2 regions of the Azospirillum sp. Marseille-Q6669 genome follow, and region 1 is predicted to be linked to the other one. Evidence: predicted binding sites of a transcription regulator. Region 1 holds the regulator's gene; the other holds the start of a gene.
What was found. Region 1 encodes PhoB, which activates phosphate uptake and scavenging genes when phosphate is short. Its sites were predicted from a motif close to TNTCATAAAACTGTCA; they were not measured.
Positions count from the first base shown of each region.

Region 2: ACWPXE_RS09795 (RNA degradosome polyphosphate kinase) is a predicted target of PhoB. The motif match lies at 2,915-2,930, and genes of this name have one in related genera.

Region 1 covers NZ_CBCOOP010000005.1:182,346-188,241, reverse strand. Annotated here, with positions in the region: gene pstA (phosphate ABC transporter permease PstA) at 1-1,295, shown strand, start outside; gene pstC (phosphate ABC transporter permease subunit PstC) at 1-4, shown strand, start outside; gene pstB (phosphate ABC transporter ATP-binding protein PstB) at 1,333-2,118, shown strand; gene phoU (phosphate signaling complex protein PhoU) at 2,178-2,978, shown strand; gene phoB (phosphate regulon transcriptional regulator PhoB) at 3,010-3,714, shown strand; gene ACWPXE_RS26160 (hypothetical protein) at 3,912-4,169, opposite strand; gene ACWPXE_RS26155 (DsrE family protein) at 4,175-4,612, opposite strand; gene ACWPXE_RS26150 (HesA/MoeB/ThiF family protein) at 4,639-5,427, opposite strand; gene ACWPXE_RS26145 (hypothetical protein) at 5,499-5,896, opposite strand, start outside.
Region 2 covers NZ_CBCOOP010000001.1:2,207,847-2,213,742, forward strand. Annotated here, with positions in the region: gene ACWPXE_RS09780 (LysR substrate-binding domain-containing protein) at 1-454, shown strand, start outside; gene ACWPXE_RS09785 (CYTH and CHAD domain-containing protein) at 603-2,225, opposite strand; gene ACWPXE_RS09790 (SixA phosphatase family protein) at 2,297-2,815, opposite strand; gene ACWPXE_RS09795 (RNA degradosome polyphosphate kinase) at 3,032-5,179, shown strand; gene ppx (exopolyphosphatase) at 5,199-5,896, shown strand, end outside.

The DNA.
Region 1 (5,896 bases):
CTGACCTCGTGGAACAGGATACGCGGGCCATGTCGGTCGCCGTCACCAAGTCGCGCTACCAGAGCGAGGAGTTCTCCGCCCGCCTGCGCCGCCGCTACGCCGCGGAGCGCCGGTTCCGGATCGCCGGGATGCTCGCCGTCGGGATCGCGTCTCTGATGCTGGTGGTTCTGCTCGGCTCCATCGTCAGCAAGGGCTACACCGCCTTCTGGCAGGCGCAGATCCGGCTTGAGGTGACCCTGGACAAGCAGCAGGTCGAGGAGCGGAACTACACCGCCATCGTCCGGCAGGCGCTCTACGCCCAGGTCCCCGCGGCCACCGACCGCGCCACCCGCCGCTCGCTGAACGACCTGCTGTCCTCCGGCGCGCCGTACGAGCTGGAGGCGATGGTCAACGCCAACCCCTCCATCGTCGGCACCACGCAGACGGTCTGGGTCCGCGCCGACGACGAGATCGACCAGTTCATGAAGGGCTTCATCCGGCGCGACGTGCCGGAGAGCGAGCGCCGGCTGAACGACGTCAAGATCGGGGCCATCGACGCGCTGGTCGCCAACGGGTCGATCCGCAGCACCTTCAACACCACCCTGTTCACCGCCGGCGACAGCCGCGAACCGGAACAGGCGGGCATCCTGGGGGCCGTCGTCGGCTCCGCCCTGACGCTGGTGGTGACCATGCTGCTGTCGGTGCCGATCGGCATCGCCGCCGCGGTCTATCTGGAGGAGTTCGCGCCGAAGAACCGCTGGACCGACCTGATCGAGGTGAACATCAACAACCTCGCCGCGGTGCCCTCGATCATCTTCGGCCTGCTCGGTCTGGCGGTGTTCCTCGGCTTCTTCGGGCTGCCGCGCTCCGCCCCGCTGGTCGGCGGCCTGGTGATGGCGCTGATGACCCTGCCGGTCATCATCATCGCCTCGCGCGTCGCGCTGAAGGCGGTGCCGCCGTCGATCCGCGAGGCGGCGCTGGGCGTCGGCGCCTCGCCGCTGCAGACGGTGACGCACCATGTCCTGCCGCTGGCCCTGCCGGGCATCCTGACCGGCACCATCATCGGCATGGCCCGCGCGCTGGGCGAGACGGCGCCGCTGCTGATGATCGGCATGGTGGCCTTCATCGTGGACATCCCCGGCGGCCTGACCGACAGCGCCACGGCCATCCCGGTGCAGATCTACATGTGGGCGGACAGCCCCGAGCGGGCCTTCACGGAGCGCACCTCCGCGGCGATCCTGATCCTGCTCGCCTTCCTCATCCTGATGAACGGCTTGGCCGTCTTCCTGCGCAAGAAATTCGAGAGGCGTTGGTAACCCCATGAGCGTCCAGACCCACATCCCGGCCACGGCCATGGCTTCGCGTCCCGCCGCCGGCATCCACGGCACCAAGATGGTCGCCCGCGACGTCAAGGTGTTCTACGGGGCCAAACAGGCGCTCAAGGGCATCAACCTGGAGATCCAGGAAAACCGCGTGATGGCGCTGATCGGCCCGTCCGGCTGCGGCAAGTCGACGTTCCTGCGCTGCCTGAACCGCATGAACGACACCATCGAGAACTGCCGCGTCGAGGGGCTGATCGCGCTCGACGGCGAGGACGTCTACGGCAAGTCGATCGACGCCGTGCAGCTCCGCGCCCGCGTCGGCATGGTCTTCCAGAAGCCGAACCCGTTCCCGAAGTCGATCTACGACAACATCGCCTACGGCCCGCGCATCCACGGCATCGCCAGCCACCGCGACGAGATGGACGAGATCGTCCAGACCTCGCTGAAGCGCGCCGGGCTGTGGAACGAGGTGAAGGACCGCCTGCGCGAGCCGGGCACCGGCCTGTCCGGCGGCCAGCAGCAGCGCCTGTGCATCGCCCGCGCCATCGCCGTCAGCCCCGAGGTGATCCTGATGGACGAGCCCTGCTCGGCGCTCGACCCCATCGCGACGGCCCACATCGAGGAGTTGATCGACGAGCTGCGCGAGAACTACACGATCGTCATCGTCACCCACAACATGCAGCAGGCGGCCCGCGTCTCCCAGAAGACCGCCTTCTTCCATCTGGGCGACATGGTGGAGTGCGACGACACCGAGGAAATCTTCACCAACCCGCGGGACGAGCGCACCCAGGGCTACATCACCGGCCGCTACGGCTGATCCCCGGCCTCTGATCCCCAACAGCGCCGCCACTCCTCCCTCAGCGAAGGACGTGAAGCATGAGCAACGAACACATCGTGCGTTCCTTCGCGCACGAACTTGAGCGCCTGTCCAACCTGATCACCCAGATGGGCGGCGTCGCCGAAGCGCAGGTGGACGCCGCCGTGAAGGCGGTGGCCCGCCGCGACGTCGCGCTGGCCGCCCAGGTCATGCAGGCCGACCAGCGCATCGACGCCTACGAGCGCGATATCGACGCCGAGGCCGTGCGGCTGCTCGCCCTGCGCCAGCCGCTGGCCCAGGACCTGCGCGAGATCGTGTCGGCGCTGAAGATCGCGTCGGATCTGGAGCGGATCGGCGACTACGCCTCCAACATCGCCAAGCGCTCGCTGGCGCTGGCCCAGGTGCCGGTGGTGCGCCCGGCGGCGGCCATCCCGCGCATGGGGCGGCTGGTCGAGTCGATCATGAAGGACGTGCTGGACGCCTACATCGAGCGCGACGTCCAGCGCGCCATCGCCGCCTGGGAGCGCGACGAGGAGCTGGACGACCTCTACACCAGCCTGTTCCGCGAGGTCCTGACCTACATGATGGAGGACCCGCGCAACATCACGCCCTGCACGCACCTGCTGTTCATGGCGAAGAACCTGGAGCGGATCGGCGACCACGCCACCAACATCGCCGAGACCATCCATTATCTGGTGGTCGGGACGACGCTGCGCGCGGCGCGCCCGAAGAACGACGGCAGCAGCTTCGCCGTGGTCGAGCCGGGTGGTTCGGTCATGGATGCGGCCACGGAGGCGGTGGAACGGGGATTGCCGCGGGACGGCGGCCCGGATAACGATGGAGCGGGACATGCCGCGTGACGGCGAGACGCGCAGTGGGAGCGGGACAAGCATGAATTCGGCGCTGAAGCCGCTCGTTCTCATCGTCGAGGACGAAGCCGACATCGTGACGCTGCTGAAGTACAATCTGGAGAAGGAAGGCTTCCGCGTGAACGCCGCCACCGACGGCGAGGAAGCTCTTCTGCTGGCCGGGGAGCAGACGCCGAACATCGTCCTGCTCGACTGGATGCTGCCGCTGATGTCGGGGCTGGAGGTTTGCCGCCAGATGCGCCGCAACAGCAAGATGCGCGATATCCCGATCATCATGCTGACCGCCCGTGGCGAGGAGGCGGACCGCGTGCGCGGCCTGAACTCCGGCGCCGACGACTACATCACAAAGCCCTTCTCCCCGACCGAACTGGTCGCCCGCATGCGCGCCGTTCTGCGCCGCTCGGCCCCCGGCATGACGGACGAGACGCTGCAGTTCGCCGACGTGACCATGGATCTGGCCGCCCACCGAGTGCGCCGGAACGGTCGCGACGTGCATCTGGGGCCGACCGAGTTCCGCCTGCTGCGCCATTTCATGCAGCATCCCGGCCGCGTCTTCTCGCGCGAGCAGCTTCTCGACGTGGTGTGGGGCCACGACGTCTATGTCGAGCCGCGCACCGTCGACGTTCACATCCGCCGCCTGCGCAAGGCGATGAACGAGGAGACGGAGATGGACCTGATCCGCACCGTCCGCTCGGCGGGCTACGCGCTGGACAGCAAGTCCGTGTGAGCGGCAGGAGTTTTGGGGGGCAATAGGGTTTTCACGGATTTGGACACGGATTTCACGGATTTTTATACTCGTGCGCAGCTCGTGTCGGATCGATCAGCTTGCACGAAGCAAGTCCAAGAAAAATCCGTGTCATCCGTGCTTAAATCCCTGCAATCCGTGTGAATTTTGTTGTTCGCCGAGAATCCGAAGAGCTGCCCTCACCCCTCCAGCAGCCCCACCGCCTCCCGCAAAATCGCTACCTTCGGGCCGAAGCGCTTTGCCGGGTCGCTGTCCTCGATGAAGCCGATCATCATGCGCAGGGCGTGCGCCACCCGCGGTGCGAGATCGGGATGCGCCGTCACATGCTGCGCCAGATGGACCAGCGCGTCCCGGTAGGGGCGGCCCTCGAAGCCCTCCGCGGCGATCGCCTCGAAGCGGTTCGCCTGTTCGATCACCAGGCTGTGGTCGTCGGTCATCGCGCTCACACGAACAGGATCGCGCCGGTCTTCGGCGCGTCGTTCAGGAAGGTGACGACGCCGCCGGTCATCACCGGCACGTCGAGGCGCAACTGCACACCGGCAGGCAGGCCGAGCGCGCGCAGCCCCATTTCGCAGGCCATGACCGTGACCTTCAGCATCACGCAGGCCTCCAGCAACTCCTCGAAGCCGGCCAGTCCGTTGGCGGTGAAGGCGGCGTCGCGCTCCGCCGGGCGGCTGCCGTCGTCGGCGGGGTCCAGCCGGTGCCAGCCCGGCGCGCCGTCCGCACCCTCGGCCAGCAGCGTGTTCAGGGCGCGGCCGGTGAAGAACAGCGTGACCTTGCGGTTGGTCGCCGCCGCCGCGCTGGCCATCACCAGGGCGTAGTGAACCCGGTCGAAGCCGCCCGCGAACAGGACGATGGACAGGGACTCAGGACCTTCCATGACTAAAGGGTTCTCCCAATCGCCGCTCAGTGGGCGGACAGGTCGTGGATGGTCGGGTGGGGGCCGCACAAGGGGCAGTCCGGGTCGCGGCGCACGGTGATGCGCTGGAAGGAGGCGTGCAGCGTGTCCAGCATCATCAGGCTGCCCGACAGGCCCTCGCCGATGCCCATGATCTCCTTCAGCACCTCGGTCGTCTGGAGCGAACCGACGAAGCCGGCCAGCGCTCCCAGCACGCCGCCCTCGGAGCAGGACGGCACCAGACCGCGCGGCGGCGGCTCCGGGAACAGGCAGCGGTAGCAGGGGTGCGGATCGCCGAGATGCGCCTTGAAGGTGGACACCTGCCCGTCGAAGCGCAGGATCGCCGCCGACACCAGCGTCTTCTTCGCGAAGTAGCAGGCGTCGTTCAGCAGGAAGCGCGTGGCGAAATTGTCGGACCCATCGGCCACGATGTCGTAGCGGCCGATCAGGTCCAGCGCGTTGTCCTTCGTCAGGCGCGTCTTGTGCACCTCCACCGCCACGTCGGGATTGAGCGCGCGGATGCGGGCGGCGGCGCTCTCCACCTTCGGAACGCCGAGCGACGACTCGTCGTGGATCACCTGCCGTTGCAGGTTGGACAGGTCCACCGTGTCGTCGTCGATGACGCCGATGGTCCCCACCCCCGCCGCGGCGAGGTAGAGCAGCAACGGTGCGCCCAGCCCGCCGGCCCCGACGACCAGGACGCGGGCGCGCAACAGCGCCTCCTGCCCGATGCCGCCGACCTCCGGCAGGATGATGTGGCGGGAATAGCGGTGAAGCTGGGTGTCGGTGAAATCCATGATCCGCAGAATAGCGCGGAACGCCCCATGCCGCGCAAGCCCCCTCGCTCGGGCTCCTGCGGCGGGCGGCGTCAGGCGAGCAGGCTCATCTTGTAGGGGGTGGTCTTCGACGTGCTGGACGACTTGTTCGCGTCCTCCGCCGCCCACTGCTTCAGCCGTGCCTCGCGCTCCCGCATGATCTTGTCGAACGGGCGTTCCTCGGTCGATTCGGGCGACTTGGCGACCTTCTGGACGAAGTTCAGCTGATAGGGGATTTCGCCGATCACGTTCTTCGGCGGGACGATCACCAACTCGTACTGGCCGGGGTCGATCTTGAAGCTGGGCTTCTTCAGCATGTCCTCACCCGACTTGGCCGGGTCCATCGTGTCGCCGGAGGCCACGACCTTGCCCTCCTTGCTCATGAGGGCCCAGCGCGTCAAGGGAAGGGACATGTTGCCGACGAACTCGCCGCCCTGCGCGACGGTCAGCG
Region 2 (5,896 bases), on a different contig from region 1:
CGGCGTGTTTCCCGATCTTCCAGAACGGATCGAAGCAGAGCAGCTTTTCGTCGAGCGCTTCGCTTGCCTTGCGGATCGGGACGGGCTGGGAAGCCATGACCGCCTGGATATTGGAGCCTATCTTGCCCGGCCACACGTGCTCGTCGCGATGAAGGACGAAGCAAACACCGAGATCGACACGGCCTTGCGCGCCGTCGGCCACACGCGCCGCATCGCTGTCACGCTGCCGCATTGGGGAAATGCGCCACGGTTGATCCAAGGGACAGATCTCGTTCTGACCGTGGCCCGGAAAGCCCTTGCGCTCTATGAGCATGACCCGGCCGTCATCGTCTTCGAGCCGCCATTTCCGATACCGCCATTTCCCTTCGTTCAGGTTTGGCATGAACGGCGCGGCGGCGATCCCGGGCACCTGTGGCTGCGCAACGCGGTCGCGGGCGTCTCGATGGCCGTGTAGTTGGTTGCCATCCGACATGGGTGCCGTCTACGCACCAAAGCTCCGGGTCGATCTGTCCTTACGCGCCCTCCCGTTTGCCGATTGCCAGCAAGCAGACGGACATGACCGTCATCCCGGAACCGTCAGACAGAATCCCGGAAACTTGCCATCACCAGAACACCGGCCCGTCGCGGAAGGTTTTCCACAGCCCCGGCAGCGCCTTGCGGCGCTTGTCGGCTTGTTTGGTTAGCCAGCGGGCGGTCGCGTCGGCGGCGGGCCGCTGCTCGGGCCGGTCCGCCGACAGACGGCGCAGACGATCGCCGGCCACCGCGGCGTCGTGCTCGGCGTCCAAAGCGCCCAACAGGGTGTCCAGCGCGGCGATGAAGGGCACCGTTGCGGTTTCGGCGTAGAGGCCGCGGAAGAACTCAGCCGTGTGGCGCAGCTTGCGCAGGCGGCGGCGCAGCCGGTCGCGCGCCGCGGCGTCGGCACCGTCCAGGTCGCGCCCCGCCTTCAACGCTCCGGCCTTCAGCGCCTTGGCGTGCTGGGCGGCCAACCAGGGGCCGGACAGCTCGGCCATCGGGCGGTCGAGCTGGGCGCGGACCTCCGGAGCGGCGCCGGACTGCCACGCCCCGTCCTCCAGCCAGGCGCCGAGCGCCAGGATCAGCCCGGTGCAACGTGGGGATTGGATCGCCTCCACCGCCGCCAGCGCGGGCGCCCGCCGGGTTTCCCGCACCGCGGCGGTCAGCGCGGCGATTCCATCGGCGGGGGCCTTCCCCGTCGCCGCGAAGGGCGCGATCCCATGGGACAGCAGCACGTCCCAGTCGCGCGCCGGGCCGAGCTGGCGGGAGAACCAGCGGATGTCGTTCCCGGTGTGGCAGGCATCCGGCACTCCGGCCAGGGGGCGGAACAGGCGGATGGCGGTGCGCAGGCGGCGCAGCGCGACGCGCATCTGGTGCAGCCCCTCCACATCGCCGCCGGCCAGGGCGCAGGCCTCGTTGGCGAGCAGAAGGCGCAGGCCGTGCCGCACGATGTGGCGGTAGGCCTCGGCCACCGTGGTGACCGGGGTCAGGCCCAGCGGCTCCGGCAGGACGGGGGCGGGCAGGCGCCCGGTGACGAGGCGGTCGCCGATTTCCGCCTTGCTCTCCGTCCCGATGCGAACCGGCACGCGGCGCTGGAGCGCCAGCGCGAGGTCGAACAGGCGGCCGATGCGGCCCGACTTCAGCTCAAGCTCGACCTCGCTGATGCGGGCGCAGGCGTTGCCGGCGGTGATCTGGCCCTCGTCCACCGCCACCTCGATGGAGGTCAGGGCGTCCGGGCGGACGAGCAGGGTGGTGCGCCGGAACTCCGTCGTGAACTGCGGAACCAGTGCCGCCCGCGCGTCCTCCGGCACCAGGGCGGCGACACCCTCGGCGTCGAGGGGTGTCATGTCGGGGGCGGCCGTGGGGATGGCCCAGTCCCATTTCTTGCGGATGGCCACCGCGGCCGAATCGCCGGGGGTGGCGGCGTTGATGGTCTTCAGCGTCTGCACGAAGCGGTCGCCGTCCTGGCGCACCCGCAGGGCCACGCCCCCCAGGAACAGGCGCCGGTCCGGCGTGTCGTAATAGACGGTGCGCAGGTCGCGGACGGCCGGCGCGCCCTCCGCCTTCTCCTTCAGCGCGGGCAGGTCGGCAACGCGGGACAGATCGCGCGGATCGAGATGGAGCTTCATTTCCACCTCGCGCGTGGCGGACACCGTGGCGGACACCGCGGCGGGTGCGCCTGGGGGCGCGTTGTTCTGGGGCGCGGAAGACACGGGGGGCGACTCCTGCTCGGTTCCGGGCCTGCTCGGTTCGGAGTTGAAATACCCCATTTGGCAAAAGGGCGTTAAGAGAGTTTCCGCGGCAGGATGAAATCGGCCAGCCGTCCCGCCCCGCTGTCGAGGTCGGCCCAGCGGGCCGCTTCGAACAGAATGACGGCGCAGGCACCGGTTGGAAACTTCTCCGCCAACGCCGCGCGGTGCCGCTCCTCGCCGCTGCCGGTCAACTCGCGGGCGAGGTCGTGGAGGTCCGGGTTGTGAGCGACCAGCATCAGCGACGACACAGACTCGGGCGCGTCGCGCAGCCGTTCCAGAAGGACCCCGGCGCCGCACAGGTAGAGGCCGCGCTCGCGCTCCACCGGGATGCCCGGGGCGTCCATCACCTCCAGCAGGCGGTCCGCGGTGTCCGCCGCGCGCCGGGCGGTGGAGCACAGAACCAGCCCGATGCGCGCCCCGCGGTCCTTCAACTCGTGCCCGACCAGCCGGGCCGCCTTCCTGCCCCGCGGCGCCAGCGGGCGGTCATGGTCGTCCAGGGAGGGATTGTCCCACGCGGACTTGCCGTGGCGCATGAGATACAGGGTCTTCATCGAGGCGGTCCTTCCTGTCCGGATCGCGGTCCGGCGGGATGCGCCGGGGGTGCGACTGTTTTCGCAGCGGTATTATCGTGGCGGCAGTATTATGCTGTCTGACCCAAAACCGTAACGTAGTTGGGGTAGGTTGCTTGGCCCGCCGACCGCGGCGGGGCGGTTCGGCCCGACCGGACTGTAGCGGCACCACCCATCACGCAAAAGCCCGAGGCTGCTGTGACCGAACTTCAGGACTTGGAAGCGACCTGCATCGAAGCGGACGCGCCGGAGCGCTTCATCAACCGCGAACTGTCGTGGCTGGCCTTCAACCAGCGCGTCCTGGATGAGGCGTCCAACCCGAACCATCCGCTGCTTGAGCGGCTGAGGTTCCTGTCGATTTCGTCCAGCAACCTCGACGAATTCTACATGGTCCGCGTCGCCGGCCTGAAGGGGCAGGTGGCTGCGGGGGTGAAGACACCCAGCGCCGAAAACCTGACCCCGGCCCAGCAGCTCACCGCGGTGAACCAGCGCATCGTCGAGCTGATGAACGCGCAGCAGACCATGTGGCGCAGCCTGAAGCAGGACCTGCGCGAGGCCGGCATCATGGTGGCCGGCGCCGAGGACCTGACCGAGGGGGAGAAGGACTGGCTGGAGGCCAAGTTCCTCGACGACATCTTCCCCATCCTGACGCCCATCGCCGTGGACCCGGCGCACCCGTTCCCCTTCCTGCCCAACCTGGGCTTCTCGCTGGCGCTGCAACTGCACGAGCCGGTGAAGGGGCGGCATCTCGACGCGCTGGTCCCGCTGCCGGCGCAGCTCGACCGCTTCATCCGCCTGCCGGGGTCGGAAATCCGCTTCATCCAGCTTGAGAAGCTGGTGATGCTGTTCATCGACCGGCTCTTCCCGCCGTTCCAGGTGAAGGCCCACGGCGTCTTCCGCGTCCTGCGCGACAGCGAGATGGAGATCGAGGAGGAGGCGGAGGATCTGGTCCGCACCTTCGAAAGCGCGCTGAAGCGCCGCCGCCGCGGCAGCGTCATCCGGCTGGCCACCGACGCCGGCATGGCGGCCGACCTGCGCGAGTTCCTACGCCACGAGCTGCGCGTGTCGAACGACGACGTGTTCGTCCTGGACGGGCTGATCGGCCTGTCGGACACCCGCCAGCTCATCGTCGACGAGCGGCCCGATCTGGTCTTCCGCCCCTTCAACGCCCGCTTCCCGGAGCGCATCCGCGACTTCGGCGGCGACTGCTTCGCGGCCATCCGCGACAAGGACATCGTCGTCCACCACCCGTACGAGAGCTTCGATGTGGTGGTGCAGTTCATCCGGCAGGCGGCGCGCGACCCGCAGGTGGTCGCCATCAAGCAGACGCTCTACCGCACCAGCAAGGACAGTCCGATCGTCGCCGCGCTGATCGAGGCGGCGGAGGCCGGCAAGTCGGTGACCGCTCTGGTCGAGCTGAAGGCCCGCTTCGACGAGGAGGCCAACATCCGCTGGGCGCGCGATCTTGAGCGCGCGGGCGCCCAGGTCGTCTACGGCTTCGTCGATCTGAAGACGCACGCCAAGGTGTCGCTGGTGGTGCGGCGCGAGAACAAGGCGCTGCGCAGCTACGTCCATTTTGGGACGGGCAACTACCACCCGATCACGGCGAAGGTCTACACCGACCTGTCCTTCTTCACCTGCGACCCGGCGCTTTGCCACGACGCGGCGGTGATGTTCAACTACATGACCGGCTACGCCACGCCGAAGCTGCTGGAGAAGATCGCCATCGCCCCGATCACGCTGCGCCAGAAGCTCGGCCAGCTGATCGACGCGGAGGTCGCCAACGCCGCCGCCGGCAAGCCCGCTCACATCTGGGTGAAGCTGAACTCGCTGGTCGATTCGGAGATCATCGACCAGCTCTACAAGGCGTCGCAGAAGGGCGTGCAGATCGACATGGTGATCCGCGGCATCTGCTGCCTGCGTCCCGGCGTCAAGGGCCTGTCGGAGAACATCCGGGTGCGCAGCATCGTCGGGCGCTTCCTGGAGCATGGGCGCGTCATCTGTTTCGCCAACGGCCACGCGCTGCCCAGCCCGCAAGCCAAGGTCTTCATCTCCTCCGCCGACTGGATGACGCGCAACCTGGACCGCCGCATCGAGACGCTGGTGCCCATCGAGAACCCGACGGTGCACGAGCAGGTGCTGGACCAGATCATGGTCGCCAACCTGAAGGACGAGGCGAACACCTGGAAACTCGGCCCCGACGGCGTTTATCATCGGGTGGAGGCTGGTCCGGACGCGTTCAGCGCCCATAACTATTTCATGACGAACCCCAGCCTGTCGGGGCGCGGCAGCGCGCTCAGCAGCAAAAAGACGCCGCCGCGGTTGAAGCTGCGTACGGTCATTTGATTGAGGACATCGGTTGCCTATGACGCCGGCGCAGGAACACACGGTCGCTACCAAGGCCGTCGAGAGGGTGGTCGACAAGGGCGAGCGGATCGCCGTGATCGACATCGGGTCCAACTCGATCCGGCTCGTCGTCTATGACGCCCTGAAGCGATCGCCCCTGCCGGTCTTCAACGAAAAGGTCCTGTGCGGGCTCGGCCGCGGGGTGGAGAAGACCGGTTGCCTGAACCCGGAGGGCGTGACCCAGGGCCTGGAGGCCCTGGAACGCTTCGCCCTGCTGGTCGCGGGCATGCGCGTCGGGCGGCTGGACGTCATCGCCACGGCGGCGGTGCGCGACGCCACGGACGGGGCGGCCTTCATCCAGCGGGTGAAGGACCGCACCGGCCTCGACGTCAGCGTCATCAGCGGTGAGGAGGAGGCGCGGCTGTCCGCCATGGGTGTGCTGTCCGGCACCCCCGCCGCCGACGGGCTGGTCGGCGACCTCGGCGGCGGCAGCCTGGAACTGGTCCGGCTGGAGCGCGGCGTGATTGGCGAGCATCTGACGATGCCGCTGGGCCCGCTACGCCTGATGGAGCTGAACCCCGCCAAGCCGAACGGGCTGGTCCGCGCCATCGACCAGCATCTGGAGAAGCTGGACTGGCTGGCCCAGATGCGCGGCAAGCCCTTCTTCCCGGTGGGCGGCGGCTGGCGGGCACTGGCCAAGCTGCACATGGAGCATGT